Regions from separate parts of the Citrobacter portucalensis genome, predicted to be linked through region 3. Evidence: predicted binding sites of a transcription regulator. Region 3 holds the regulator's gene; each other region holds the start of a gene.
What was found. The regulator LexA, encoded in region 3, represses DNA repair genes until DNA is damaged. The targets are predictions, from matches to a motif close to TNCTGTATGTACATACAGNA.
Positions count from the first base shown of each region.

Region 1: a site for LexA is predicted at 5,478-5,497, ahead of sbmC (DNA gyrase inhibitor SbmC). Genes of this name have one in related genera too.
Region 2: a site for LexA is predicted at 7,360-7,379, ahead of rmuC (DNA recombination protein RmuC). Genes of this name have one in related genera too.

Region 1 is NZ_CP092466.1:1,972,765-1,982,925, forward strand. Features, by position in the region: gene sbcB (exodeoxyribonuclease I) at 1-49, opposite strand, end outside; partial or broken gene phsA (thiosulfate reductase PhsA) at 449-2,721, shown strand; gene phsB (thiosulfate reductase electron transport protein PhsB) at 2,736-3,314, shown strand; gene phsC (thiosulfate reductase cytochrome B subunit) at 3,311-4,078, shown strand; gene dacD (serine-type D-Ala-D-Ala carboxypeptidase DacD) at 4,218-5,390, shown strand; gene sbmC (DNA gyrase inhibitor SbmC) at 5,514-5,981, shown strand; gene LY264_RS09415 (FUSC family protein) at 6,089-7,147, shown strand; gene LY264_RS09420 (DUF496 family protein) at 7,386-7,721, shown strand; gene LY264_RS09425 (GHMP family kinase ATP-binding protein) at 7,762-8,628, opposite strand; gene LY264_RS09430 (acetate/propionate family kinase) at 8,721-9,935, opposite strand; gene pduV (propanediol utilization protein PduV) at 9,920-10,161, opposite strand, start outside.
Region 2 is NZ_CP092466.1:4,993,214-5,003,374, reverse strand. Features, by position in the region: gene pldB (lysophospholipase L2) at 1-220, shown strand, start outside; gene yigL (sugar/pyridoxal phosphate phosphatase YigL) at 236-1,036, shown strand; gene LY264_RS24105 (carboxylate/amino acid/amine transporter) at 1,116-2,015, shown strand; gene metR (HTH-type transcriptional regulator MetR) at 1,903-2,856, opposite strand; gene metE (5-methyltetrahydropteroyltriglutamate--homocysteine S-methyltransferase) at 3,092-5,353, shown strand; gene LY264_RS24090 (dienelactone hydrolase family protein) at 5,450-6,256, opposite strand; gene udp (uridine phosphorylase) at 6,522-7,283, shown strand; gene rmuC (DNA recombination protein RmuC) at 7,424-8,854, shown strand; gene ubiE (bifunctional demethylmenaquinone methyltransferase/2-methoxy-6-polyprenyl-1,4-benzoquinol methylase UbiE) at 8,949-9,704, shown strand; gene ubiJ (ubiquinone biosynthesis protein UbiJ) at 9,718-10,161, shown strand, end outside.
Region 3 is NZ_CP092466.1:4,733,180-4,743,340, forward strand. Features, by position in the region: gene alr (alanine racemase) at 1-429, opposite strand, end outside; gene dnaB (replicative DNA helicase) at 644-2,059, opposite strand; gene LY264_RS22845 (quinone oxidoreductase) at 2,124-3,107, shown strand; gene pspG (envelope stress response protein PspG) at 3,286-3,528, opposite strand; gene dusA (tRNA dihydrouridine(20/20a) synthase DusA) at 3,662-4,660, opposite strand; gene LY264_RS22860 (cupin domain-containing protein) at 4,768-5,256, opposite strand; gene zur (zinc uptake transcriptional repressor Zur) at 5,372-5,890, shown strand; gene LY264_RS22870 (CsbD family protein) at 5,939-6,148, opposite strand; gene dinF (MATE family efflux transporter DinF) at 6,285-7,604, opposite strand; gene lexA (transcriptional repressor LexA) at 7,736-8,344, opposite strand; gene LY264_RS22885 (diacylglycerol kinase) at 8,454-8,822, opposite strand; gene plsB (glycerol-3-phosphate 1-O-acyltransferase PlsB) at 8,993-10,161, shown strand, end outside.

The sequences.
Region 1 (10,161 bases), 2.4 Mb from region 3:
TCTCGTAATCGTGGAAGAGAAAACCAGGTTGCTGCTTGCCGTCATTCATTGTTCAGTTATGTCCGGGATCAATTTAGCGCTGGTTCAAGAATACCAAAAAATAGCGAGATAATCAGCTATGGCATTATCGAAGCTGGATTGTGTACGCAATAAAATTGAGATAAACAGGACATTAATGGAATTAACTAATAAATTTCGCGCGGTTAAAATAAATTACGGAAATAAAATATCTTGAGGTTGCGGGTTTGTAAATAATCTAACTGATAACCATTATTGTTATTTTCCTCTTCTTTGTTGTGTTCTGGAAACTTTAAAAATCTTTTATAAACAATGGGTTTTTATTTATGTCAATTCGCTGTCATGCATTGTAATGAAATGTGATTGATGTAAAAAATAAATAATCCAAACGCCATATAATTATTGGATATATCTAATAACAGGAGGTTATATGAGCATTAGTCGGCGTAATTTTTTGCGAGGAGTGGGTATAGGCTGTTCAGCCTGTGCGATAGGCAGTTTCCCGCCTGGGGCACTGGCGCGAAATTCTCCAGAGAGTATCAAAGGGAAAACATCCCTGACGCCAAGTTTGTGCGAGATGTGTTCTTTTCGCTGCCCAATTCAGGCTCAGGTGATTAATAATAAAACGGTTTTTATTCAGGGAAACCCTAACGCGCCACAGCAGGGGACACGTGTCTGCGCTCGCGGCGGCAGCGGCGTTAGCCTGGTCAACGACCCTCATCGCATTGTTAAACCCATGAAACGCACAGGACCTCGCGGGAGCGGTGACTGGCAGGTGATTAGCTGGGAACAGGCGTATAAAGAAATTGCCGAAAAAATGACGGCAATAAAAACGCAATATGGTCCCCAGGGAGTCGTCTTCTCGTCTAAATCTGGCTCGCTGTCTGGCCATTTATTTCACCTCGCGACAGCTTTCGGGTCACCGAATACCTTTACTCACGCATCAACGTGTCCTGCCGGTAAAGCCATTGCCGCTAAAGTGATGATGGGTGGCGATTTAGCCATGGATATCGCCAATACCCGTTATATGGTCTCTTTTGGCCATAACCTCTATGAAGGGATCGAGGTTGCTGATACGCATGAGCTGATGACTGCGCAGGAGAAGGGGGCGAAGATGGTCAGCTTCGATCCCCGTTTGTCCGTATTCTCCAGCAAGGCGGATGAATGGCATGCGCTCAAGCCGGGCGGCGATTTACCAGTGTTGATGGCCATGTGTCACGTCATGATCAATGAAAATCTGTATGACGCGGAATTTGTTGCGCGCTACACCACGGGGTTTGAGCAACTGGCAGAAGCGGTACAAGAGACCACGCCGGAATGGGCGCAGCAGCTCGCGGATGTGCCTGCTGATGTCATTGTTCGGGTCACCCGCGAAATGGCCGCCTGCGCGCCTCATGCCATCGTCAGTCCGGGCCATCGCGCGACGTTTTGCAAGAAGAAATTGATATGCGGCGCATGATTTTTACCCTCAATGTGCTGCTTGGCAATATTGAGCGTGAAGGCGGTTTGTATCAGAAAAAAGCGGCGGCAACTTACAATAAGCTGGCTGGAGAGAAGGTCGCTCCGGTGCTGGCAAAACCCGATGTCAAATTACCTAAGCCAACGGCGCAGCGTATCGATCTGGTAGCCCCGCAGTTTAAGTACATCGCGGCGGGCGGTGGTGTGGTGCAAAGCATCATTGATGCTGTGTTAAACCAGACGCCTTATCCGGTGAAGGGATGGATTATGTCCCGACACAACCCTTTCCAAACCGTAACCTGTCGACCAGATCTGGTCAAAACCGTTGAACAGCTCGACCTTGTGGTCAGTTGTGATGTCTATTTAAGCGAAAGCGCGGCGTATGCCGACTACCTTTTGCCTGAATGTACTTACCTTGAGCGCGATGAAGAAGTTTCAGACATGTCGGGTCTGAATCCAGCCTATGCCCTGCGTCAGCAGGTAGTAGAACCTATTGGTGATGCGCGTCCGAGCTGGCAAATCTGGAAAGAGCTGGCCGTGCAGTTAGGCCTTGGCCAATTCTACCCATGGCAGGATATGCAAACGCGTCAGTTATACCAGCTTAATGGCGATCATGCGCTATCTGCTGAATTGCGTCAGAAAGGGTATCGGGAGTGGGGTGTTCCGTTGCTGCTGCGTGAACCTGAAGCGGTGCGTCAGTTTGTGGAACGCTATCCGGGCGCGGTGGCGGTTGACAGCGACGGTACCTATGGCGAGCAACTGCGCTTTAAATCTCCGTCAGGAAAAATCGAACTCTATTCCGAAGAGCTGGAAACGCTCCTGCCTGGCTACGGTATTCCGCGCGCGCGCAATTTTGCGCTTAAAGGCGACAGTGAACTCTATTTTATCCAGGGAAAAGTGGCGGTGCATACCAACGGTGCGACGCAATACGTGCCACTGCTTAGCGAGTTGATGTGGGATAACGCAGTGTGGATCCACCCGCAAACGGCCCGTGAAAAAGGCATCAAAAGCGGCGATGACATCTGGCTGGAAAATGCGACCGGCAAGGAAAAAGGCAAAGCGCTGGTCACCGCCGGAATTCGGCCCGATACGCTGTTTGTTTATATGGGATTTGGCGCCAAGGCGGGAGCCAAAACCGCAGCGACAACGCACGGTATCCATTGCGGTAATTTGCTTCCGCATGTTACCAGTCCGGTTTCCGGTACGGTGGTCCACACCGCTGGCGTTACGCTTCGTCGGGCATGAGAAAGGAGAACATCATGAATCAATCTACAAACCCTTATGTCATGCTGCATGACGAGAAACGCTGTATCGGCTGTCAGGCATGTACGGTTGCCTGCAAAGTTCTGAATGATGTGCCAGAGGGATTTAGCCGTCTACAGGTGCAGATCCGTTCACCCGAACATGAACCCGAGGTACTGTCCCACTTCCAGTTTGTTCGCGTTTCCTGTCAGCATTGTGAAGATGCGCCTTGCGTCAGCGTTTGTCCGACCGGTGCATCATTTCGCGACGAAAATGGCATTGTGCAGGTGGATAAGTCTCGCTGTATTGGCTGTGACTACTGCGTTGCCGCTTGTCCGTTCCATGTCCGTTATCTCAATCCGCAAACGGGAATTGCCGACAAATGTAACTTCTGCGCAGATACCCGACTCGAGAGCGGTCAATCGCCCGCCTGCGTTTCCGTTTGTCCGACGGATGCGCTGAAATTTGGTCGTCGTGACGACCCGGAAATTCAGCACTGGATAAATCAAAAAGAGGTTTATCGCCAGCAGGATACGCGTAGCGGTCCGGTGAGTGTTTATCGGCGTAAAGAGATCCATCAGGAGGGTAAAGCATGAATTCTATCTGGGGAGCAGAGCTTAACTATGCGCCGGACTACTGGCCGCTGTGGCTCATTTATGCAGGCGTTGTTGTTGTGCTGATGATTGCGGGCCTGGTTATGCACGCGCTGTTACGTCGGATGCTGGCACCCAAGACGGCAACCGGAGAAGAGCACCGGGATTACCTCTATTCTCTGGCAGTCCGCCGCTGGCACTGGGGTAATGCGCTGCTTTTTATCCTGCTTTTGCTGAGTGGCCTGTTTGGGCACTTCTCTGTCGGACCGGTGGCATTGATGGTGCAGATACATACCTGGTGCGGTTTCGCCTTGTTGGCCTTCTGGGTTGGTTTTGTGCTAGTCAACGCAACCAGCGGCAACGGTTGTCATTACCGGGTGAAGTTTAATGGGTTGATATCACGCTGCTTGTTGCAAACGCGCTTTTATCTGTATGGCATCATGAAGGGTGAACCACACCCGTTTGCCGCAACGGCAGAGAGTAAATTTAACCCGCTACAACAGCTGGCTTATCTGGCCATCATGTATGCGCTGGTTCCGCTGCTAATCATCAGCGGGTTGTTATGCCTCTACCCGCAGGTGATAGGGGCAGGGCCTGTGATGCTGGTGCTGCATATGGTGTTGGCGATTGTCGGCTTACTGTTCATCTGTGCACATATTTACCTGTGCACGCTGGGTGACACGCCGGGGCAAATTTTCCGCAGCATGATAGATGGCTATCATCGTCATCGTAGCCATCACGCAGAAACGGCACCGCGCAAAGGGTAACGCCAGACGCGGTCGATATCTGAAATCCTTTCCTTACAGCAAGAAAATGTGCCTTATGTCACATTTTCTTGCAATTTATCCATGTTTGTTCGCCAGAACTTCCGTAAAAAGAACGGCTATTTCTCCATTTCCTGAGGACATGCTGTTGAAACGCCGTTTGTTTATTGCCGCTTCACTATTTGCGATGAGTTTTTCGCCCGCGTACGCGACCGACGTCGCCAGTTTCGCTCCACAGCCTCCGGCAATTAATGCCGGGGCGTGGGTATTAATGGATTACACCACGGGCCAAATCCTGACAGCCGGAAATGAACACCAGCAGCGCAACCCTGCCAGCCTGACCAAGCTGATGACCGGCTATGTTGTCGATCGCGCAATCGACAGCAAGCGTATTAGTCCGACAGATATTGTCACCGTAGGGCGCGATGCCTGGGCGAAAGATAATCCGGTATTCGTCGGTTCATCCTTAATGTTCCTGAAAGAAGGGGATCGCGTTTCTGTGCGCGATCTGAGTCGCGGGTTAATTGTTGATTCCGGTAATGATGCCTGCGTTGCGCTGGCGGATTACATCGCCGGAGGGCAGCCGCAGTTTGTCGCGATGATGAACAACTATGTGCAAAAGCTGAACCTGCGGGACACGCATTTTGAAACGGTACATGGTCTGGATGCGCCAGGTCAGCATAGCTCAGCTTACGATCTGGCCGTGCTGTCGAGAGCTATCATCCATGGAGAGCCGGATTTCTACCATATGTACAGTGAAAAAAGCCTTACCTGGAACGGAATTACGCAGCAAAACCGTAACGGTTTGTTGTGGGATAAAACTATGAACGTCGATGGTCTGAAGACAGGACATACCTCCGGCGCTGGATTCAACCTGATTGCTTCTGCCGTTGATGGGCAGCGCCGCCTGATTGCAGTTGTGATGGGGGCGGAGAGTGCGAAAGGGCGTGAAGACCAGGCGCGAAAACTGCTGCAATGGGGACAACAGAACTTCGATACCGTGCAGGTATTACGTAGCGGTAAGCAGGTTGGTATTGAACGGATCTGGTACGGCGATAAAGAAAAAATTAGCCTTGGCACAGAGCAGGATTTCTGGATGGCCCTGCCTAAAGCCGAAGTCGCTAATATCAAGGCAAAATATGTTCTTGATAAGAAAGAACTGGTTGCCCCCATTGCTGCCCATCAACGTGTGGGGGAAATTGAACTCTACGATCGGGATAAACTGGTGGCGCACTGGCCTCTGGTTACGCTGGAGTCTGTCAACGAAGGCGGTGTCTTCTCGCGTTTGAGCGATTACTTCCACCACAAGGCGTAGTTTTTCCTGATGTGCCTGACTGGCAAGAGTGCGAATCTGCTCACATAATAATCACTGATTCCTTGTGGCCGTCATACCTAAAAATTACACTGTATATAAATACAGTGTAATAACGGAGGTTATATGGAGTACGAGATAAAGCAGGTTGAGAAACGCATAATTGCCGGTTTCCATATGGTTGGACCGTGGGAACAAACGGTAAAGCAGGGTTTCGAGCAGTTAATGATGTGGGTCGACGGTAAGCAGATCGTACCGCTGGAATGGATAGCTGTTTATTACGACAATCCTGACGTTGTTCCGGCGGAAAAACTGCGTTGTGATACCGTGGTGTCTGTGCCTGAAGGTTTTGAGATCCCAGAAAACAGCGAAGGGGTGATCCAGACCGAACTGGCGGGGGGCGACTATGCTATCGCCGTTGCGCGCGTTGAAAATCATGACTTCGCGACGCCGTGGTATCAGTTCTTTGAGCGCCTGCTGCAGGATTCGACGTATGCGATAGCCGCTAAACCTTGCTTTGAAGTTTATATGAACAATGGCATGGAGGACGGCTACTGGGACATTGAAATGTACGTGCCGGTACAGTCGAAGTAACTGTTTTTGGTGTAAATCAGGATGAATGTCCTGGTCATCAGGGTGATGTTTTCACTCAAAAAACAGGTACAATTCTGTTCTTTGCAATTCCCTGACGGAGTGCATGAGTGCGTGCAGATAAGTCACTGAGTCCTTTTGAAATTCGTTTGTATCGTCATTATCGTGTGGTGCATGGTGTTCGCATTGCGCTGGCGTTTCTTTTTACTTTTCTGTTGGTTCGCCTGTTGAACATTCCTGAAGGTACATGGCCTCTGATTACGCTGGTGGTAATCATGGGGCCTATTTCCTTTTGGGGGAACGTGGTCCCCAGAGCGTTTGAGCGTATTGGCGGGACAATTCTGGGTTCGGTACTTGGGCTGGTGGCTCTTCGTCTGGAGCTCTTTTCACTTCCGCTAATGCTGATATGGTGCGCGGTGGCGATGTTTCTCTGCGGCTGGCTGGCACTGGGTAAAAAACCGTATCAGGCGTTGCTGATTGGTATAACGCTTGCGGTCGTTGTGGGTGCCCCCGCTGGAGATATGAACACAGCGTTATGGCGCGGTGGCGATGTTATTCTGGGTTCATTACTGGCAATGCTGTTTACCGGTATCTGGCCGCAGCGGGCATTTATACACTGGCGAATTCAGCTGGCGCATTGCGTAACGGGGTACAATCGGGTGTATCAGGCTGCGCTATCTCCCAACCTGCTGGAGCAACCGCGACTGGAAAAGCATTTACAACAGCTTTTAAGCGATGTTGTCAAAATGCGTGGGCTCATCGTTCCTGCCAGCAAAGAAACCCGCATTCAAAAATCAATCTTTGAAGCTATTCAGACGGTTAATCGCAACCTGGTCTGCATGCTTGAGCTGCAAATCAATGCGCTATGGGCCAGCCGTACCAGCCACTTTGTCATGTTGAATGCGCATACTTTGCGTGAAACACAGCTCAGGACACAACAGGCGCTACTGACGATAACCCACGCATTGTATGAAGGTAATCCACAACCGGTGCTTGCCAATACGGAAAAACTCAATGACACCGTGGTGGAGTTACGTCAGCTTATTGCTGAGCATAAGGGCGATAATGTCGCTGAAACGCCCATTCACGGCTACGTTTGGCTAAATATGGAAATGGCGCGACAGCTGGAGTTGCTCTCTCATTTGATCTGTCGCGCGCTGCGCAAATAAAGAGCAGATGAGGGGATTGGTTCTACTGCTGCTTCGATTCAGCAACGAATAGAGGTATGATACTGAAAAAGGCTAAAACCATTGGTAACTGCAATGGCTTTACCCTCGATAATTCAGGTTTCAACCATGCATGGTCGATGCAGATGCAACTTGAAGTATGGCGGGCATGAAAGTAATGTTGACCCACTTTAGCCGTTGTTTTAACGAATCCGAATCTCACATTATCAGGGGTGTAAAAATGGAAACTACCAAGCCTTCTTTCCAGGACGTGCTGGAATTTGTTCGTCTGTTCCGTCGTAAAAACAAACTGCAACGTGAAATCCAGGACGTTGAGAAAAAGATCCGTGACAACCAGAAACGTGTTCTGCTGCTGGACAACCTGAGCGACTACATCAAGCCTGGAATGAGCGTGGAAGCGATTCAGGGCATTATCGCCAGCATGAAAAGCGATTATGAAGATCGTGTTGATGATTACATCATCAAAAACGCTGAGATCTCTAAAGAGCGCCGCGACATCTCTAAAAAGCTGAAAGCGATGGGCGAAGTGAAAAACGGCGAAGCGAAAGCCGAGTAACGATTTTATGCTTGTCCGGGTCGCTGCATAGCGGCGGCCCTTATTGCAGTTCGACCCCGCCAGTTACCATCCGCAACAAATGCTGTTCCGGCCAGTGTTCCGTTAATTTTTTCTGCGTCAGCATCCATTTAATGTAGTCCACATCATGACGCTTTCTGTCGAGCATCAGACCGACTACGCTGCCACTGTGCGCAACGTTGACACCGTATAAATCACATTCTTCTACCAGCGCTAAAAGTGAATCAAAATTTGGTTTAGGTAACAGCAACTGGCTGGCGATCGCGCTCAGCGTGGCGGCTTCACCCATCCGATAAGGATTTTGACTGATACAGGCTTCCTGTACCTTTTCCCATGCGCGTTTCAGCGCTGGAGCGCCTACCAGTAACCCTGACTGGCGTGGAGTACGGTGATAATCAGCAGTAAGCAAGGTTTCCGGACTTTCGAGAACCAGCAGATCGAGTTGAGGCTGGGCTTCACAGGCAATTTGCGTGGAGGCGTCGTTATGATCGAACAGCGTAAGCTGGCGGAAAACGGTGCTGTCGGTAGGTTCCAGCGAAACGCAAAGCTGCGCCAGAGTGGATTCGTCTAGCTGATGCCCCAGATACTGCGCCGTGGCGATTGCCGTGGCGGCGATATCCGCTGTGCTGCTGGCCATCCCTTTAGCGACAGGAATGGTTGACTGGACATCAATTCGAATATCCTGACTCATTTGTGCCGGGTATTGCCAGTGCAGCAATAACCTCTCAACCATCGCCCGAGAAAGTGGACGTTCATCTGTCAGCGGTGAACCTGAAGTGACCTCAACGGTGCTATACCATTCAACCGGGCAGGAGACCAATTTCTCACTGCCCAGAATCCAGCCCTGGATAAGTTCTCCGCACGATGCGGGACATTGCGCAACAGCCACGTCTTCACCTATGTGATCAGCAATCCTCGGCGCATAGTGTCATGGCGATCGCGCTATTACCATGATTTGCCGCAATTTGCGGTGCGGCAGTATTATGCAGGAATGCCCAATGTCACAGTTTCAGATATCGCTAAACGCATAACGTCTTGCGCAATCATCAGCTCTTCATTGGTATTAATCACAGCTACTTTGACCATCGCATTTTCCGTCTGAATGAAGGTGGCATTACGCTGATTTTTTTCCTCATCAACGGCCAGCCCCAGGAAATTCAGGTTACGACAAATCGCAGCGCGCGCCCGTGCGGAGTTTTCGCCAATACCACCGGTAAATACCAGGGCATCCAGACCGCCCATCTGCATAATATAGCTACCAATGGTGGCACGAATGCGCTCAGCAAAAAGCGTCAACGCCAGCGCAGCCTGGTGATTGCCCGTATCTGCGGCATGTTCAACGTCGCGGTAGTCAGGGGAGATGCCAGAAACACCGAGCAATCCGGACTCATTGTTGAGCAATTGGTTGAGCTGCTGCGGTGTTTTGCCTTCTCGCAGGGCAATCCACGGTAAAATGGACGGATCGATATCGCCACTTCGCGTGCCCATCATCACGCCAGACTGCGGCGTAAAGCCCATTGACGTATTCACCGATTGTCCGCCTTTGATGGCGCAGATGCTGCTGCCGTTGCCCAGATGACAACAAACAACGCGCAGGGCGCTGAGTGGTACACCCAGTTTTTCAGCAAGCTGTGAGCTAACGTATTTGTGGCTGGTACCATGAAAACCATAGCGACGAATACCCAACTCTGAATAGTAACGCCAGGGCAGGGGATAGATGAAAGAAGGCTCATCAAGCGTTTGATGAAAGGCAGTGTCGAACACCGCAACGGCTGGCGTTTTGGGCAATAGCTGGCGGAATACCGCGATCCCCAACGCATTTACCGGGTTATGCAGAGGGGCCAGTTCCGCGAGTCGCTCGATTTCTGCGAGCGTTTCATCAGTTACCAGCGCAGAGTCTTTAAAGGATTCCCCGCCGTGCGCGACGCGATGGCCCACGCCGTCGATCTCTTCCAGACTGCTGATAATGTGGTGGTTGAGCAGTTTTTCCAGGAGCAACGTTACGGCTTCACGGTGATCGGCTACGGGCAAAGTCTCCTGCCATTTCTGCGCTGGTGTTTTTAGGGTGACCTGCGCATCAGACAAACCGATACGTTCAATCAACCCCTGACAGATCATTTCACCCTGCGGCATCGCCAGTAGTTGAAATTTAAGCGAGGAACTACCTGCATTAATGGCCATTATTTTGTGAGACATGAAGGTTCCTTTGCATTCAGAAAAATGAACATCTCATCGACCCCAGTATTCTCCAGCGCGCTGGTGACAAATACTTTTTGCGCGCCAGCCTGAACTAACCAACTCTCCACAAGAGAAATACGCTGCGGGTTGGCTAAATCGGCTTTGGTAACGAGGCCAATAACGGGTCGGTTCATTGGTCCGGTAAAACCGGGAGAAAATGGTGACCACGGCGCGTCAGCATTGA
Region 2 (10,161 bases), 260 kb from region 3:
GGCTGAAGAAGAGCGTGTGGTAGATAACCGCATGCACGATCGTTTTTGTGAACTCCGCGCCGCAGCAGGCCATCCTGTAGAAGGGGGGCAGCCGCTTGTCATTAAAGGCGCGTACCATGAGATCCTTTTTGAAAAGGACGCCATGCGCTCAGTCGCGCTTAACGCTATTGTTGAATTTTTCGACAAGCATAACTCATCCAGCGGAACCCGCTTTGCCTAGAGGTTGAATTTTCTTATGTATCAGGTTGTTGCGTCTGATTTAGACGGTACGCTGCTTTCTCCCGACCATACTCTGTCCCCTTATGCCAAAGAGACGCTGAAGTTATTGACCGCTCGCGGCGTTAACTTCGTGTTTGCGACTGGCCGTCATCATGTTGATGTGGGGCAAATTCGCGATAACCTCGGCATTAAAACCTACATGATCACGTCCAACGGCGCGCGCGTGCATGATTCTGACGGGAATCTGGTGTTTTCCCATAACCTGGATCGCGATATTGCCAGCGACCTGTTTGGCGTAGTGAATGCAAACCCGGACATCGTGACCAACGTATATCGTGATGATGAGTGGTTTATGAATCGCCATCGTCCGGACGAAATGCGTTTCTTCAAAGAAGCGGTGTTTAACTATTCACTGTTTGAACCTGCATTACTGGAGCCTGAGGGCGTCAGCAAAGTGTTCTTCACCACCGACTCTCACGAAAGGCTACTGCCGCTGGAGCAGGCGATCAACGCCCGCTGGGGCGATCGCGTCAACGTCAGCTTCTCTACGCTTACCTGTCTGGAAGTCATGGCTGGCGGCGTATCGAAAGGTCATGCGCTGGAAGCGGTAGCAAAAGCGATGGGCTACAGTCTGAAAGACTGCATCGCCTTTGGCGATGGGATGAACGATGCGGAAATGCTCTCCATGGCAGGTAAAGGCTGCATCATGGGCAACGCCCACCAGCGCCTGAAGGATCTGCACCCGGAACTGGAAGTCATTGGTCTTAATGCCGACGATGCCGTGCCACACTATCTGCGTGAACTGTTTTTGCAGTAACCTTCTGTTCGTTAGCTGACCAGTTGTCAACTAAAAACTCCGCTACAATGGGTGTACCTTTTGTTAAGAGACATCCATTGTGGCGTTACTCATCATTACCACAATTCTGTGGGCCTTTTCCTTTAGCCTGTTTGGCGAGTACCTTGCCGGCCATGTCGATAGCTATTTTGCGGTGCTGGTGCGCGTTGGGCTGGCGGCGTTGGTGTTCCTGCCGTTTTTACGTACTCGTGGGCACAGCGTAAAAACGATCGGGCTGTATATGCTGGTGGGGGCCATGCAGCTTGGCATTATGTACATGCTGAGTTTTCACGCCTATCTGTACCTGACGGTTTCAGAACTGCTGCTCTTTACCGTGCTGACGCCGCTCTACATTACGCTGATTTATGATCTGATGAGCGGACGTCGTCTGCGCTGGAGTTACGCCTTTAGTGCGTTACTGGCGGTGATTGGCGCGGGGATCATTCGTTACGATCAGGTGACCAGCCACTTCTGGACCGGTCTGCTGCTGGTGCAGTTGTCCAATATCAGCTTTGCCATTGGTATGGTGGGCTATAAACGTCTGATGGAGACGCGGCCAATGCCGCAGCACAACGCCTTTGCCTGGTTTTATATGGGCGCCTTTATGGTGGCTGTCGTGGCCTGGTTCATGCTGGGCAATGCGCAGAAAATGCCTGCAACCACGCTACAGTGGGGAATTCTGGTCTTTCTTGGCGTGGCGGCGTCCGGCATTGGTTACTTTATGTGGAACTACGGCGCGACCCAGGTGGATGCGGGCACGCTGGGCATCATGAACAATATGCATGTCCCTGCCGGACTGCTGGTTAACCTGGCTATCTGGCATCAACAACCTCACTGGCCAAGCTTCATCATTGGTGCGGCTGTGATAGTGGCTTCACTGTGGGTACATCGAAAGTGGGTCGTTCCGCACTCCGTACAAACGGTAGGTGATCGCAGGCGTGATTCCGCGCTGAGCGAATAAACGCTTCTGTGACCGGCTGTCGCTGCTCGCCATCACGCACGGCGGCGTACAGTCGGCTCCACAATCCATCACCCAGGGTTTTGGTCACTACCAGGCCCTGGCGTTCAAAACTCTCCACCACCCAGTGCGGTAATGCCGCGATACCCATTCTGGCTGCAACCATCTGAATCAGCAGCAAGGTGTTATCCACGCTTTTCAGCGACGGACTAACGCCTGCAGGCTGCAGAAAATGCCGCCATACATCCAGTCGACTCCGCTGTACCGGGTAAATCAGCAGCGTCTCGCTGGCCAAATCTTCCGGTGTGATTTGAGTTTTGCTGGCCAACGGATGGTCAGGCGCCAGTACCAGGCGGACTTCAAAATCAAACATCGGTGAGTAGTGCAATCCGCTGCGCGGCAGGATGTCGGAGGTTAACACCAGATCCAGCTCATCCTGCTGTAGCGCTGGTTGCGGATCGAACGTCACGCCGGATTTAAAGTCCATCTCCACCTGCGGCCAGTTGGCTCGAAAATTCTCCAGCGCGGGCGTCAGCCATTGAATACAACTGTGACATTCAATCGCGATTCGCAGCCGGGTTTGCTGCGGTTCGTTGCAGGCCTGCAGCGCACGACCAATTTGCGGCAACACCTGATTGGCTAACTGCAGCAGGATTTCTCCCTGCGGCGTAAAGCGCAGAGGCTGGCTTTTACGGATAAAAAGTCGAAAGCCAAGGCGCTGCTCCAGATCGCTGAACTGGTGAGAAAGGGCGGATTGGGTCTGATGCAACGTCGCCGCTGCGGCTGCCAGAGAACCACTATTCCGCAACGCCTGGAGCGTTTTCAGGTGTTTAATCTCGATCATGAAAGTCCTTCACTTCGGCATGAACAAATTGCGCTTGAGGAATATACAGTAACCGCCAATTATGGATGTGTAAACATCTGGACGGCTAAAATCCTTCGTCTTTTAAATTTATGGTGCGTTGGCTTCGTTTCCCCACCCCAGTCACTTACTTCAGTAAGCTCCTGGGGATGAGTAAACTTGCCGCCTTCCCTAAATTCAAAATCCATAGGATTTACATATAATTAGAGGAAGAAAAATGACAATATTGAATCACACCCTCGGTTTCCCTCGCGTTGGCCTGCGTCGCGAGTTGAAGAAAGCGCAAGAAAGCTACTGGGCGGGAAATTTTTCCCGTGAAGATTTGCTGACCGTTGGCCGCGAGCTGCGTGCCCGCCACTGGGATCAGCAGAAGCAGGCGGGCGTTGACCTGCTGCCGGTGGGTGATTTTGCCTGGTACGATCACGTGCTGACTACCAGCCTACTGCTCGGCAACGTTCCGGCTCGCCATCAAAATAAAGACGGCTCGGTCGATATCGATACCTTATTTCGCATTGGCCGTGGCCGCGCACCAACGGGTGAACCCGCGGCGGCGGCAGAAATGACCAAATGGTTTAACACCAACTATCACTACATGGTGCCAGAGTTCACTAAAGGTCAGCAGTTTAAACTGACCTGGACCCAACTGCTGGATGAAGTGGACGAAGCGCTGGCGCTCGGTCACAAGGTGAAGCCTGTGCTGCTGGGGCCGGTAACCTACCTGTGGTTGGGTAAAGTGAAAGGCGAACAGTTTGACCGCCTGAGCCTGTTGAACGACATTCTGCCGGTTTACCAGCAGGTGCTGGCCGAGCTGGCGAAACGCGGTATTGAGTGGGTGCAGATTGACGAACCCGCTCTGGTGCTGGAATTGCCGCAAGCGTGGCTGGACGCCTTCAAACCAGCTTATGACGCGCTGACGGGTCAGGTGAAGCTGCTACTGACCACTTACTTCGAAGGCGTAACGCCAAACCTGGATACCATTACCGCCCTGCCGGTACAGGGGCTGCACGTTGACTTCGTGCACGGCAAAGATGATGCAGCCGAGCTGCACACGCGTCTGCCAGCCGACTGGCTGCTGTCAGCGGGGCTGGTGAACGGCCGCAACGTCTGGCGTGCCGATCTCAGCGAAAAATACGCACAAATCAAAGATATCGTCGGGAAACGTAACCTGTGGGTGGCTTCTTCCTGCTCCCTGCTGCATAGCCCAATCGATCTCAGTGTGGAAACCCGCCTTGATGCAGAAGTGAAGAGCTGGTTTGCCTTCGCGTTGCAAAAGTGCGGCGAGCTGGCGCTGCTGCGCGATGCGTTGAATAGCGGTGATACGGCAGCAATTGTCGAGTGGAGCGCACCGATTCAGGCTCGTCGTCACTCTACCCGCGTACACAACGCCACAGTGGAAAAACGTCTGGCGGCAATCACCGCCCAGGACAGCCAGCGCGCTAACGCTTACCCGGTTCGTGCCGAGGCGCAACGTGCCCGCTTTAATCTGCCGGCATGGCCGACTACGACTATCGGTTCATTCCCGCAAACCACAGAAATTCGCGGCCTGCGCCTGGACTTCAAAAAGGGCAACCTGGATGCTGGTAACTATCGCACTGGAATTGCGGAACATATTAAACAGGCGATTGTTGAACAGGAACGTCTTGGTCTCGACGTGCTGGTACACGGTGAAGCCGAGCGTAATGACATGGTCGAATACTTTGGCGAACACCTGGACGGCTTCGTCTTTACCCAGAACGGTTGGGTGCAGAGCTACGGCTCTCGCTGCGTGAAGCCGCCGGTGGTGATTGGCGACGTCAGCCGCCCGGAAGCGATCACCGTGGAGTGGGCGAAATATGCCCAGTCGCTGACCGACAAACCGGTAAAAGGCATGCTGACCGGTCCGGTGACCATTCTCTGCTGGTCATTCCCGCGTGAAGACGTGACGCGTGAAACCATCGCGAAGCAGATCGCGCTGGCGCTGCGTGATGAAGTGGCGGATCTGGAAGCGGCGGGTATCGGCATCATCCAGATTGATGAACCGGCACTGCGCGAAGGTTTACCACTGCGTCGCAGCGACTGGGCGGCGTATCTGGAGTGGGGAGTGGAGGCCTTCCGCATTAACGCGGCGGTAGCGAAGGATGAAACCCAGATCCACACCCACATGTGTTATTGCGAGTTCAACGACATCATGGACTCCATTGCGGCGCTGGATGCGGACGTGATCACCATTGAAACCTCGCGCTCTGATATGGAGTTGCTGGAATCGTTTGAAGAGTTCGACTATCCGAATGAAATCGGGCCGGGCGTATATGATATTCACTCGCCGAACGTTCCGAGCGTGGAGTGGATTGAAGCCCTGTTGAAGAAAGCTGAGCAGCGCATTCCAGCAGAACGTCTGTGGGTGAACCCGGACTGCGGCCTGAAAACCCGCGGCTGGCCGGAAACCCGTGCCGCGCTGGCGAACATGGTCAAAGCGGCGCAGAATCTGCGTCAGGCGTAATTCGGTGCCCGGGAAGCGCTGGTGCTTACCCGGGTTACAGGAAATCGCAATAGTTGTAGGCCCGGTAAGACGTCGCTGCCACCGGGCAATTAACGTTTATTTCTTCCCACCGTATTGCACGAACCACTCCAGCATTCTCTGCCAACCGTCTTTCGCGGACTCTTCGTGATAGCTCGGGCGATAATCGGCGTTGAACGCATGTCCGGCATCGGGATAGACCACGATTTCCGCTTTAGCATTGGCGGCGCGTAGCGCCTGGCGCATTGTTTCAACGGTATCTTGCGGAATGCTGGTGTCCTGGCCGCCATAAAGCCCCAAAACGGGGGCGTTAAGATCGGTTGCGATATCAACGGGATGTTTTGGCGAGTTGAGGGTTTTGTCACCCACCAGTTTGCCATACCACGCCACGGCCGCTTTTAACTGCGGATTATGTGCGGCATACAGCCAGGTGATGCGTCCACCCCAGCAAAATCCGGTGATCATCAACTGGTGCGCATCTCCTCCGTTGCGGGAGGCCCAGCTAGCGACGTGGTCCAGATCGGCCAGTACCTGAGAGTCAGGCACTTTGGCGACAAGGCCACTAAGCAGCGTAGGGATATCGGCAAAGTCATTGGGATCGCCTTCGCGAAAATAGAGTTCTGGTGCGATAGCCAGATACCCTTCCAGAGCCAGACGACGGCAAACGTCACGAATGTGCTCATGAATACCAAAAATCTCCTGCACGACAATGACTACGGGCAGCAGGCCATCAGTCTGTTTTGGTCGTGCGTGATACGCTGGCATATCATCGCCTTGTGAAGGTATAGACGTTACACCGGCGATAATTGCATTATCCGGGGTGTGAACCGTGGTAGACGTCGGTGGAGATACAGCAGGTGCAAAGCCAGATTGTCGTGTTGTCATGGTATTCTCCGTACCCTTAAATATTCAGCAAAAAAGCGCATTGTTAACTATAGACACATGCAACGAACCACATTGCCTTAAACGGTCTATCTTTTGTGCAGGGCTTACTTATATCGCATCATTTATGTGATAAAGATCACTATTTAATGGTAATCGAATGCAATTGATTTACATCATAGTGATGACTGTCACGAAAATATGTTTATGCCTTCGGTAAAGTATGTTTTTGCTTCTTCTGACAAAACCGATTCACAGAGGAGTTTTTATGTCTAAGTCTGATGTTTTTCATCTCGGCCTCACTAAGAACGATTTACAAGGGGCTACGCTTGCTATCGTCCCTGGCGACCCGGAGCGTGTGGAAAAGATCGCCGCGCTGATGGATAAGCCGGTTAAGCTGGCATCTCATCGCGAGTTCACCACCTGGCGTGCTGAGCTGGATGGTAAAGCCGTGATCGTTTGCTCTACCGGTATCGGCGGCCCGTCCACCTCTATTGCCGTAGAAGAACTGGCACAGCTGGGCATTCGTACCTTCCTGCGTATCGGTACGACTGGCGCTATCCAGCCGCATATCAACGTGGGTGATGTACTGGTTACCACTGCGTCTGTTCGTCTGGACGGTGCAAGCCTACACTTCGCACCAATGGAATTCCCGGCCGTTGCGGACTTCGAGTGCACCACCGCGCTGGTGGAAGCGGCGAAATCTATCGGCGCCACCACTCACGTGGGTGTTACTGCGTCTTCTGACACCTTCTACCCAGGCCAGGAGCGTTATGACACCTTCTCTGGTCGCGTCGTGAGCCGTTTCAAAGGCTCAATGGAAGAGTGGCAGTCTATGGGCGTCATGAACTACGAAATGGAATCTGCTACGCTGCTGACCATGTGCGCAAGCCAGGGTCTGCGTGCCGGTATGGTCGCAGGTGTTATCGTGAACCGTACTCAGCAAGAGATCCCTAATGCGGAAACGATGAAACAAACGGAAAGCCACGCGGTGAAAATCGTGGTAGAAGCCGCGCGTCGTTTACTGTAATTCTCCCTTCTATTCAAAAAGGCCGACGCGTTCGGCCTTTTTATTTTGCGTAGTGCCTCGCAGGAAATTCCTTTTAAACTGGACGTTTATACAGCACAATTCTATTTTGAGCGGGTAAGTCGTTGCTGTAAGGGGGCGTTGTGGATATTTCAATTATGATGAGTGCCATGTTGGCGTTAGCCGCAGGGCTACTGGTAGGGTGGCTGGCGACAAAAGCACGCGCCGATCAAATCCGTGCCGACCTCATCGAAGAGCGACGTGAACTGGATATTGCGCTAAGCGCCGCTCGCCAGCAGCTCTCGCAGGAAGCTCACTGGCGTGATGAGTGCGAACTACTCAATAACGAATTACGCAGTCTGCACAGTATCAACACCTCTCTGGAAGCCGATCTCCGTGAAGTCACTACCCGGCTGGAAGCAACGCAACAGCATGCGGAAGATAAAATCCGCCAGATGATCAACAGCGAACAGCGTCTGAGCGAACAGTTTGAAAATCTGGCGAATCGTATTTTTGAGCACAGCAACCGCCGTGTTGATGAGCAAAATCGCCAAAGTCTGAACAGCCTGCTTGCGCCGCTTCGTGAACAACTGGACGGTTTTCGTCGCCAGGTTCAGGATAGCTTTGGTAAAGAGGCGCAAGAACGCCATACCCTGGCACACGAAATTCGTAATCTCCAGCAACTGAATGCGCAGATGGCGCAGGAAGCGGTAAACCTGACGCGGGCATTAAAAGGCGATAACAAAACGCAGGGTAATTGGGGAGAGGTCGTACTCACGCGGGTACTCGAAGCCTCTGGTCTGCGTGAGGGTTATGAATATGAAACCCAGGTCAGCATCGAAAACGACGCCCGTTCGCGAATGCAGCCTGATGTCATCGTTCGGCTACCGCAGGGTAAAGATGTGGTGATCGATGCGAAAATGACGCTGGTCGCCTATGAGCGCTATTTTAACGCAGAAGATGAATACACCCGCGAAAGTGCATTGCAGGAGCACATCGCCTCGGTGCGCAACCATATTCGACTACTGGGGCGCAAAGATTATCAGCAGCTTCCTGGGCTGCGTACGCTTGACTATGTGTTGATGTTTATCCCCGTTGAGCCCGCTTTTTTGCTGGCGCTCGACAGACAGCCCGAACTGATTACCGAAGCGCTTAGAAATAACATTATGCTGGTGAGCCCTACCACGCTGTTGGTGGCATTGCGCACGATCGCCAACCTGTGGCGCTACGAGCATCAGAGTCGTAATGCGCAACAAATTGCCGATCGGGCCAGCAAACTTTATGACAAGATGCGGTTGTTTGTGGATGATATGTCGGCAATAGGTCAAAGCCTGGACAAAGCCCAGGACAACTACCGACAGGCGATGAAAAAACTCTCTTCCGGTCGTGGAAATGTCCTGTCGCAGGCAGAAGCGTTTCGTAGTTTAGGCGTGGAAATTAAGCGCGAGATAAATCCTGAGCTGGCTGAACAAGCGACTACACAGGATGAAGAATACCGCTTGCGCTCGGTCCCTGAGACGCAACAAGATGCGTCTTACCCCGAGGATGAAGCGGCAAATCAGCAATCAAACTAGTCCATTTGGGGTAGTTGAACCCGGCAGAAGGGTAGGGCAAATTGGCCCAATCTGTTACACTTCTCGAACATTTTTTGGATGAGCAGGCACTGAGATGGTGGATAATTCACAAGAAACGACGCACTTTGGCTTTCAGACCGTCGCTAAAGAGCAGAAAGCTGACATGGTGGCCCACGTTTTTCATTCTGTGGCGTCTAAATATGACGTTATGAATGACTTAATGTCATTTGGCATTCATCGTTTGTGGAAGCGCTTCACCATTGATTGCAGTGGCGTGCGTCGCGGGCAAACCGTTCTCGATTTAGCAGGCGGTACCGGCGATCTGACGGCGAAATTCTCTCGCATGGTTGGTGAAACCGGCAAAGTTGTGCTGGCGGATATCAATGACTCAATGCTCAAAATGGGTCGCGAAAAGCTGCGTAATATTGGCGTGGTAGGTAACGTTGAGTACGTTCAGGCGAATGCGGAAGCATTACCTTTCCCTGACAACACGTTTGACTGCATCACCATCTCTTTCGGTCTGCGCAACGTAACGGATAAAGACAAAGCATTACGCTCCATGTACCGCGTATTGAAGCCAGGCGGACGTCTACTGGTGCTGGAATTCTCCAAACCCATCATCGAACCGTTGAGCAAAGCCTACGACGCATACTCTTTCCATGTTCTGCCTCGCATAGGTTCAATGGTAGCAAGCGATGCGGACAGCTACCGTTATTTGGCGGAGTCCATCCGTATGCATCCCGATCAGGACACCTTAAAAGCAATGATGCAAGATGCCGGGTTCGAAAGCGTTGATTACTACAACCTGACAGCAGGTGTCGTTGCGCTGCATCGTGGTTACAAGTTCTGACAGGAGAGTGGGGATGCCTTTAAAACCCTTAGTAACCGCAGGCGTTGAAAATCTGCTCAACACCTTTCTGTACAGTTCTCCTGCGCTGAAGTCAGCCCGAACGCGTTTACAGGGTAAGGTGCTGCGTGTTGATCTCAAAGGATTTTCAACACCGTTAGTCCTGGTATTTAGCGAGCGCCAGGTCGATGTGCTGGGGGCATGGGAAGGCGAAGCCGATTGCACCGTAATCACATATGCCAGTGTGTTACCGAAATTGCGTGATCGACAGCAACTCACCACGCTTATCCGCAGCGGTGAGCTGGAAGTCCAGGGCGATATCCAGGTAGTACAGAACTTTGTTGCGCTGGCCGATCTGGCGGAGTTGGATCCTGCAGAACTGTTAGCACCCTATACCGGCGATATCGTCGCGGAAGGGGTCAGCAAAGTCTTGCGTGGTGGAGCGAAGTTCCTGTGCCAT
Region 3 (10,161 bases):
GCGCTGATAAAACGCCTCGGCCTGCTCAGGGCGTACGCCCAGGCGATGCATACCGGTATCGAGCTTCATCCAGACGGTAACGGGTTCAGCCAGTTTAGCGGCTTCCAGAGCTTCGAGCTGCTCCTGGTTGTGGACGGCAGTATGCAGGCGCTGCGCGGAAATAGTCGGCAGATCGGAGGCATCAAAAAATCCCTCCAGCAGCAGGATGGGCTGCGTGATCCCTCCCGCTCGCAAGCGCAGGGCTTCTTCAAGACGAGCGACACCAAAAGCGTCCGCATCGGGGAGCGTTCGCGCGGTCTCTAACAGACCATGGCCGTAGGCGTTCGCTTTCACGACCGCAACCAGTTTGCTGGCTGGAGCCAGTTCACGCAGACGTTGCAGGTTGTGTCGCAGAGCGCGGCGGTTAATGACTACAGTTGCCGCTTGCATTTGTATTCCTTAATAAAAGAATTTCCTAAATCATTCGTGTTGCAGGACAAAAACGCTTTGGCGTTTTTGAACAGCGCCTGCGCTGGCCCCGAAGGGGCGAGGACGCAGTCCAAGTCACGCGACAAGCCAGAGAATCCCCGGGAGCTTAGTAAACTAAGTGACTGGGGTGAACGGGCGTAGTCAACGCATCTGCAGCATGAAGGATGACGGAGATTTATTCGTCGTCGTATTGTGGGCCCGCATAGTTATCGAAGCGCGACCACTGACCGTTAAACGTCAGGCGCACCGTACCGATCGGGCCGTTACGTTGCTTACCAATAATGATTTCTGCGATCCCTTTCAGGTCGCTGTTTTCGTGATAAACCTCATCACGATAGATAAACATGATTAAGTCGGCATCCTGCTCGATGGAGCCAGACTCACGCAGATCCGAGTTGACCGGACGCTTGTCGGCACGTTGTTCCAGAGAGCGGTTAAGCTGCGACAGCGCCACCACCGGTACATGCAGTTCTTTCGCTAACGCTTTCAGCGAGCGGGAAATTTCAGCAATTTCCAGCGTACGGTTGTCGGAAAGCGACGGCACGCGCATCAGCTGCAGGTAGTCGATCATGATAAGTCCGATACCGCCGTGTTCACGGGCGATACGACGGGCACGCGAACGCACTTCCGTTGGCGTCAGGCCGGAAGAGTCATCAATATAGATGTTTCGTTTCTCCAGCAAAATACCCATTGTTCCGGAAATTCGCGCCCAGTCCTCATCATCCAGTTGACCGGTACGGATTTTAGTTTGGTCTACGCGTGAGAGCGAGGCCAGGGAACGCATCATGATCTGTTCTGAGGGCATTTCAAGACTAAAGATAAGAACCGGCTTATCCTGCAACATCGCCGCATTTTCAACGAGGTTCATTGCAAATGTCGTTTTACCCATCGACGGACGCGCGGCGACAATAATTAAGTCTGACGGCTGCAAACCAGCAGTCTTTTTATTGAGGTCGTCATAACCGGTATTCACCCCGGTGACGCCGTCGTGCGGTTGCTGGAACAGCTGCTCGATACGCGCGACGGTGGCGTCGAGCACATCGGTAATGTTTTTCGGGCCTTCGTCTTTGTTGGCGCGGCTTTCAGCGATTTTAAAGACGCGGGATTCCGCGAGATCCAGCAGGTCTTCACTGGAACGTCCCTGCGGATCAAACCCGGCTTCCGCGATTTCGTTAGCCACCGAAATCATGTCACGGACAACGGCACGTTCGCGGACGATATCCGCATAGGCGCTAATGTTGGCCGCACTTGGCGTGTTTTTAGACAACTCAGCCAGGTAAGCAAAACCGCCGACGCTGTCCAGTTGTCCCTGAACTTCCAGCGACTCTGCCAGCGTGATCAGATCGATGGGTTTTCCCATCTCCTGCAGGCGATGCATTTCCGTGAAGATATGCCGGTGCGGACGGGTATAAAAATCTTCCGCCACCACACGCTCGGCGACATCGTCCCAGCGTTCGTTATCCAGCATTAAACCGCCCAACACCGACTGTTCCGCTTCAATCGAGTGCGGCGGTACTTTCAGCCCGGCGACCTGGGGATCGCGCTCACGAGCATCAGTCTGTTGTTTGTTGAAGGGTTTATTTCCTGCCATAGTGAATGGAGTTACCGAGATAATGATTGGGTCGAAAGATTACCACATTTCTTTTGGAGGAAGCATGGCAACACGTATTGAATTTCACAAGCATGGTGGCCCTGATGTACTCAAGGCGGTGGAGTTTACGCCCGTAGACCCGGCGGAAAACGAAATCCAGGTCGAGAACAAAGCGATTGGGATCAACTATATCGACACCTACATCCGCAGTGGTCTTTATCCGCCGCCATCTCTGCCCAGCGGGCTGGGTACCGAAGCCGCCGGCGTAGTCAGCAAAGTTGGCAGCAAAGTAACACACATTAAAGCTGGCGATCGCGTGGTGTATGCCCAGTCTGCTCTTGGCGCCTACAGCTCAGTGCATAACGTTCCGGCCGATAAAGCCGCCATCCTGCCTAACGCTATCTCGTTTGAACAAGCTGCCGCCTCGTTTCTTAAAGGGCTAACCGTTTTTTATCTGTTACGCAAAACCTATGAAATCCAGCCTGACGAACCGTTTTTATTCCACGCAGCCGCAGGTGGCGTCGGTATGATTGCCTGCCAGTGGGCAAAAGCATTGGGTGCGAAGCTGATTGGTACTGTCGGCAGTGCGCAAAAAGCGCAAATTGCGCTGCAGGCTGGCGCATGGCAGGTCATCAACTATCGTGAAGAGAGCATTGTTGAGCGAGTGAAAGAGGTAACTGGCGGTAAAAAAGTGCGGGTGGTGTATGACTCGGTGGGGAAAGATACATGGGAAGCCTCGCTGGATTGTTTGCAGCGCCGGGGACTAATGGTCAGCTTTGGTAATGCTTCCGGGCCGGTTACTGGCGTGAACTTAGGCATTCTGAACCAGAAAGGTTCGCTCTACGTGACCCGTCCTTCTCTACAGGGTTACATCACCAACCACCGCGAATTAACCGAAGCCAGCAATGAGCTTTTCTCGCTGATTGCCAGCGGAGTGATCAAAGTGGATGTCGCGCCTGGTCAAACGTTCGCACTGCACGATGCACAGCGTGCTCATGAAGTACTGGAAAGCCGTGCCACGCAGGGATCGAGTTTGCTAATTCCTTAAGATGACGGGGAAAGAAAGAATTAGGGCTTCCCGCAGGAAGCCCTTTCTTTTTTAGTTCGGCTGTATGTAGGGTACAGCTCGATGAATTCGTTAACCTGGCAATAGTGACAGATTTGATAATCAATTCCTATTTGGTTCTAAAGGCAATGTTGCAGGTTGTGACGTACCGCTCAATACCTTAGTAAAACCGGCGGTTATTGCGCTGATACTGTGGGACTTTTGGCGCTTTTATCGTCTTGATCACCCACACCACGGCAACAGCCAGTAGCAGCCAGGGCAACAGTTTAATCATCAAGGCAAATAGTCCGCCCAGAAACATCACGGCGGTGGCTACGACCAATGCGGCCAGAACGCCCAGCAAAGATACGCCGGTGACCATCAGCATGATAAAAAATCCAATCACAAAAAGTAGTTCCAGCATGGCTCTCTCCCGAAATGAAATTCTCTCCATTGCTTTACAAGAAACATGCCAAAAATAATGCGTTGATTTATAAAGAAAACGCCCCGCGACAAAGCGCAGGGCGTGGTGAAATTAACTAACTTTTGGTGAAAACTTAACCCTTGTCTGCCACCAGCTTCAGCGCGTGCTCCAGAACGTTAATATCTGCCCCGGCTTTATGTGCATTCTCGCTCAGGTAACGACGCCACTGGCGCGCACCGGGAATACCCTGAAACAGCCCCAACATATGGCGTGTCACATGTCCCAAATAGGTTCCCTTACTCAGTTCACGCTCAATATACGGGTACATGGCACGCACCACGGCGACTGGATCGGAATCTTTGGTGGTAGCTGCAAAAATCTCGCGGTCAACGGACGCCAGAATGCCTGGGTTTTGATACGCCTCACGCCCCACCATCACGCCATCCATATGTTGCAGATGAATTTTCGCTTCTTCCAACGATTTAATGCCGCCGTTGATCGACATCGTCAGATGCGGAAAATCGCGCTTTAACTGATAAACACGGTCATAATCCAGCGGTGGAATTTCGCGGTTTTCTTTCGGGCTTAACCCTGACAGCCAGGCCTTGCGGGCGTGAATGATAAACATCTCACATTCGCCTTTGCCAGATACCGTGTTGATGAAATCGCAGAGGAATTCGTAGCTGTCCTGGTCATCAATGCCGATACGAGTTTTCACCGTAACCGGAATCGACACCACGTCGCGCATCGCTTTGACACAATCGGCGACCAGTTGCGCATTCCCCATCAGGCAGGCACCAAACATACCATTCTGTACGCGGTCGGAAGGACAACCCACGTTGAGGTTAATTTCGTCGTAGCCCCGCTGTTCAGCGAGCTTAGCACACTGCGCCAGCGCCGCAGGATCGCTCCCGCCCAGTTGCAATGCGACCGGATGTTCTTCTTCGCTATACGCCAGATAATCGCCTTTACCATGAATGATTGCCCCAGTGGTTACCATCTCCGTATAGAGCAGCGTCTGGCTGGACAGTAAGCGCAAAAAGTAGCGGCAGTGTCTGTCCGTCCAGTCGAGCATCGGCGCGATAGAAAAACGATGAGCGGGAAAAGCGGTAGACTGAGATTCAGGCAGCATGGCGAATATTCAAGCATCCGGTTAAAAAAGGGGCGCTACTATAGCATAGACCGTTACGATAGTGAGCCACATCCTCGCGGCTCACTCCCCCTGACCCTAAACAAAAGCTATTTACGCCCCGGTTTTCCGTCGTGAGATCCAAAAAACTGTGGCGGATGGTCGACCCAGCGATCCTCACGTGTAGCGGCGTAGACCGGGTTAAGCGGATAATAAATGCGGTTGTATTTTTTGTTCGCCTCACCCACGACTAACAGGCGCACCTCTTCACTGGTGTTATTGATAAAGGTATGGCACACGCCTGTACCTGCCGGGAAACCGACGCTGTCGCCCGGTTCCAGCTTCCATAAATACCCGTTAATCCAGGCCTCAGGATAACCTTCCAGCACGTAGATAAATTCTTCTTCATCGCTTTCAGCGTGCGGGTACGACGTGCGCCGACCCGGCGGCAGGCGTTCATGATGAATGCCGAGTCGTCCTAACCCCAACTTGCGGGCAAGCGGCGCGCCAATAGCAAATAGCTCATCGCTGTCAGGATAAGTGGAGTCATCAGCCCCCTCAACCTCACGCCAGTGGCGAATACAATCGGGTCTTTTCATGGTTATTTTCCAGTATTGCGATGCGTCAGGTATAGCACACCACGGTGGATCTCGGCGTTTTAAGCAGAACATGTTAAAGTAAGGGATTAACCTTCCACGCAAATCGAGGCGCCAAATGGACAAAACCACTACGCAAGAGTTATTGGCTCAAGCTGAAAAACTCTGCGCGCAACGCAACGTGCGGCTTACGCCACAACGCCTCGAAGTACTGCGTCTGATGAGCCTGCAGGAAGGTGCGATCAGCGCCTATGACCTGCTCGACCTGTTGCGGGAAACTGAGCCACAGGCTAAACCACCTACCGTATATCGTGCGCTCGATTTTCTGCTGGAACAAGGTTTCGTGCACAAGGTGGAATCCACCAACAGCTATGTGCTTTGTCATCTGTTCGATCAGCCAACCCACAGTTCCGCAATGTTCATTTGCGACCGCTGTGGCGTGGTAAAAGAAGAGTGTGCGGAAGGCGTGGAAGACATTATGCATACGCTGGCGGCAAAAATGGGCTTTGCACTGCGGCATAACGTTATTGAAGCCCACGGGCTGTGTCCGGCCTGTGTGGAAGTTGAATCTTGCCGCCATCCTGGCGAGTGCCAGCATGACCATACGATTCAGGTGAAGAAGAAAGTTGGGCGCTAGGTAAGCGGGAGAGCGTACATCCTTGTACTCTCAGGAGGGAAGGGTTAATTACCAGCGGTAATCATTACGTTTTTCCCAATCGTTAACTTCTTTCTCCGCCTGATCTTTCGCGTAACCGTAACGCTCCTGGACTTTACCGACCAGTTGGTCACGTTTACCTTCAATGACCGTCATATCATCATCGGTCAGTTTGCCCCATTGCTCTTTCACTTTACCTTTAAACTGCTTCCAGTTGCCGCCGACTTCGTCTTTATTCATCATCAAGTCCTCATCGTTAGGTTGTGAATAGCGAGAGTGCCATGTCCAGACACATGCTGTTTTTGCTGGACGTGAGAATAAGTGTAGTCAGTGATTCTGGGTTTTATTTACTATTCGGAATTTTTAACCATCCCGCTCAGGCAAACCAGGTTCCATTACGCCAGTGACGTCGCCAGATAAAGGCCAGTGAAAGCCCGCGCAACGCCAGGAAAACGGTTAACGCCAACCACAAGCCATGGTTTCCCAGCCACGGCAAAGTCAGCAGCGTTAATGCGAATCCTGTGGCAGCAACGGCCATACTGTTGCGCATTTCTGCCGCGCGCGTCGCGCCAATAAACATTCCGTCGAGCAGATAACACCAGACACCCACCAGCGGTAACACCACCTGCCAGAAAAGATAGCGATCGGCCAGCTGTTGGATCTGCGGCAGCGAGGTCAGCAGCGCAACAATCTGCTCGCCAAACAGGGCATAAACCAGCGAAAACAAAATAGCCACAATACCGGACTGTCGGCAGGCCGCCCGCCAGACGTCCTGCAACTGGCTACCATCTCGCGCCCCATAGGCCTGGCCCGAATGCGCTTCCACGGCATAGGCAAATCCATCCAGCGCGTAGGCGGTAAAGGTTAACAGGGTCATCAGAACGGCATTAACCGCAATGATATCGCCTCCCAGACGCGCACCCAGCACCGTGATTGCGCCAAAACAGAGCTGCAGCAGTAGCGAGCGCAACATGATGTCACGGTTAAGCGCCAGCAAACGGCGGAAGTTGCCACGCCACGCCTGCTTCAGCATTGCCAGCGAAATTCCGCGCATATGCAGGACTTTGCGCACCATCATCAGGCCGATCAGCAAGGTGGCATATTCAGCAATCACCGTTGCCAGTGCCGCACCTTGCACGTTCATATGCAGGCCCATCACCAGCCATATATCGAGCACAATGTTGAGAATATTACCGACAATCAACAAGATAACCGGCGCACGCGCATACTGAACGCCAAGCAGCCAGCCGAGCAGCACCAGATTCGCCAGCGAGGCGGGTGCGCTTAACCAGCGAATTTCGAGGAAACGTCGGGCCTGCTCCAGTACCGCTTCACTTCCGCCAACAATGTGCAGAGCCAGATCGATAATCGGCGTACGAAAAAGTGCGATAAGCAACCCTGCTCCCAGCGCCAGCATGAGCGGCTGCACCAGTGCGCGCGCCAGCGCCTGCGGATTTTTCGCACCAAATGCCTGGGCGGTAAGACCGGTGGTGCTCATGCGCAAAAAAAGCAGCAGCATAAAAAGAAAACTGGTTGCCGTAGCACCAACCGCAACACCGCCAAGATAGACCGGACTATCCAGATGACCAATCACCGCGGTATCCACCAGTCCCAGCAGGGGAACGGTGATATTGGAAAAGATCATGGGTAAGGCGAGGTGCCAGAGTGCTTTATCAGAAGAGGTAAAGAAAGGCATACAGGAGGGCCTGAGAAGAAGTTAGACGTACTGGACAATGTAATGCAGGCCCGGCAAGCGCAGCGCTACCGGGCACGTTGCCGGATGGCGACGTCATCGTCTTATCCGGCCTACAGGGATTCAACAGAAAATTACAGCCATTCACCGTTACGGATGACGCCTACTGCCAGCCCTTCAATAGTGAAGTTTTGTTCGCGCAGGTCGACAACGATAGGTTTAAATTCACTGTTTTCTGGCAGGAGTTCAACCTTGTTTCCCTGCTTTTTCAGGCGCTTAACCGTAACTTCGTCATCAATACGGGCAACAACAACCTGGCCGTTACGCACGTCCTGGGTTTTATGCACAGCGAGTAAATCACCGTCCATAATCCCGATATCTTTCATCGACATACCGCTAACGCGCAGAAGAAAATCGGCGTTCGGTTTGAACAGTGAAGGATCGACTTGATAGTGGCCTTCGATGTGCTGCTGCGCCAGAAGTGGCTCACCGGCTGCCACGCGCCCCACAAGCGGTAACCCTTCTTCTTCTTCCTGCAACAGTCGAATACCGCGCGATGCGCCGGATACAATTTCCAGCACACCTTTACGCGCCAGCGCTTTCAGGTGTTCTTCAGCTGCGTTTGGGGAACGGAACCCCAAACGCTGCGCGATCTCCGCACGCGTCGGTGGCATACCTGTCTGGCTGATGTGATCTCTAATGAGATCAAACACCTCTTGTTGCCTGGCCGTTAACGCTTTCATTCCGCCCCCTGGGTGTATATACAGTTATGCTGTGAGTATATACAGCTAAAGGCGATTTTGGAACCGCAAACTGCACAAAAAACAGGAGATTTATGCAGTTGTGGAAGCCTTATCGCAAATGCGACCACAACAGGATGCCCCAAGTGATTAGAGCGACAAAAATAGACAGCAATACCGCAGCCGACCCCATATCTTTCGCCCGGCCGGAAAGTTCGTGGTACTCAGAACCAATACGATCAACCACCGCTTCAATCGCACTGTTGAGGATTTCAACGATCATCACCAGCATCACAGAACCAATCAACAACACGCGGGTAATTGCATCAACATCCAGCCAGCAGGCGATGGCGACGCCCAGCAGGACAGCAACACTTTCCTGACGGAATGCCGCCTCATTAATCCATGCGGCGCGAAAACCTTTCCAGGAATAACCTGCAGCTTTGATAATTCGGGTGAATCCAGTGGTATTATTGGCCATCAAAAAGAACCTTTTTACATTATTAGCGTCAATGTCATTGTAACGTTACCCCGTTTGTTCAGGGTGTGGCAAAGCAGCGCGAAGTATGACCGGATACCACAGAAATTCACTAAACTTTCTGATATCCTTGCAGCGCATTTGCATTATTAACCAGAGGCTTTACATCGTTTATGTCCGGCTGGCCACGAATTTACTACAAATTACTGAATTTACCATTAAGCGTCCTGGTAAAAAGCAAGTCTATTCCAGCAGAACCTGCTCCGGAATTGGGACTCGATACTTCGCGTCCCATTATGTACGTCCTACCGTACAATTCGAAAGCTGACTTGCTGACGCTGCGTGCCCAATGTCTGGTGCACGACCTCCCCGATCCCCTGGAACCACTAGAGATAGACGGAACGCTGTTACCGCGCTACGTGTTTATTCACGGCGGTCCGCGTGTATTCACCTATTACACGCCGAAAGAAGAGTCCATCAAGCTGTTCCACAACTATCTCGACTTGCATCGCAGCAATCCAGATCTGGATGTGCAGATGGTGCCAGTTTCGGTGATGTTTGGCCGTGCGCCAGGGCGTGAAAAAGGCGAGGTCAATCCGCCGTTACGTATGCTAAACGGCGTACAGAAATTCTTTGCGGTGTCCTGGCTGGGTCGCGACAGTTTTGTCCGCTTCTCCCCGTCGGTCTCTCTGCGCCGTATGGCGGATGAACATGGTACGGATAAGATCATCGCTCAGAAGCTGGCACGCGTGGCGCGCATGCACTTTGCTCGCCAGCGTCTGGCCGCTGTCGGCCCGCGCCTCCCTGCCCGCCAGGATCTGTTTAATAAGCTGTTAGCTTCAAAAGCGATCGCTCGTGCGGTAGAAGATGAAGCGCGCAGTAAAAAAATCTCCCACGAAAAAGCACAGCAAAATGCCATTGCGCTGATGGAAGAGATTGCCGCCAACTTCTCCTACGAAATGATTCGTTTGACGGACCGTATTCTGGGCTTTACCTGGAACCGTCTGTATCAGGGGATTAACGTTCACAATGCTGAACGTGTACGCCAGTTGGCGCACGATGGGCATGAAATCGTGTACGTTCCGTGCCACCGCAGCCATATGGACTATATGCTGCTGTCGTACGTTCTGTACCACCAGGGTCTGGTGCCGCCGCACATCGCAGCCGGTATCAACCTGAACTTCTGGCCAGCGGGTCCGATTTTCCGCCGTCTGGGCGCGTTCTTTATTCGTCGTACCTTCAAGGGCAACAAGCTCTATTCCACCGTTTTCCGCGAATACCTGGGCGAGCTGTTCAGCCGCGGCTACTCGGTTGAGTACTTTGTCGAAGGGGGCCGTTCACG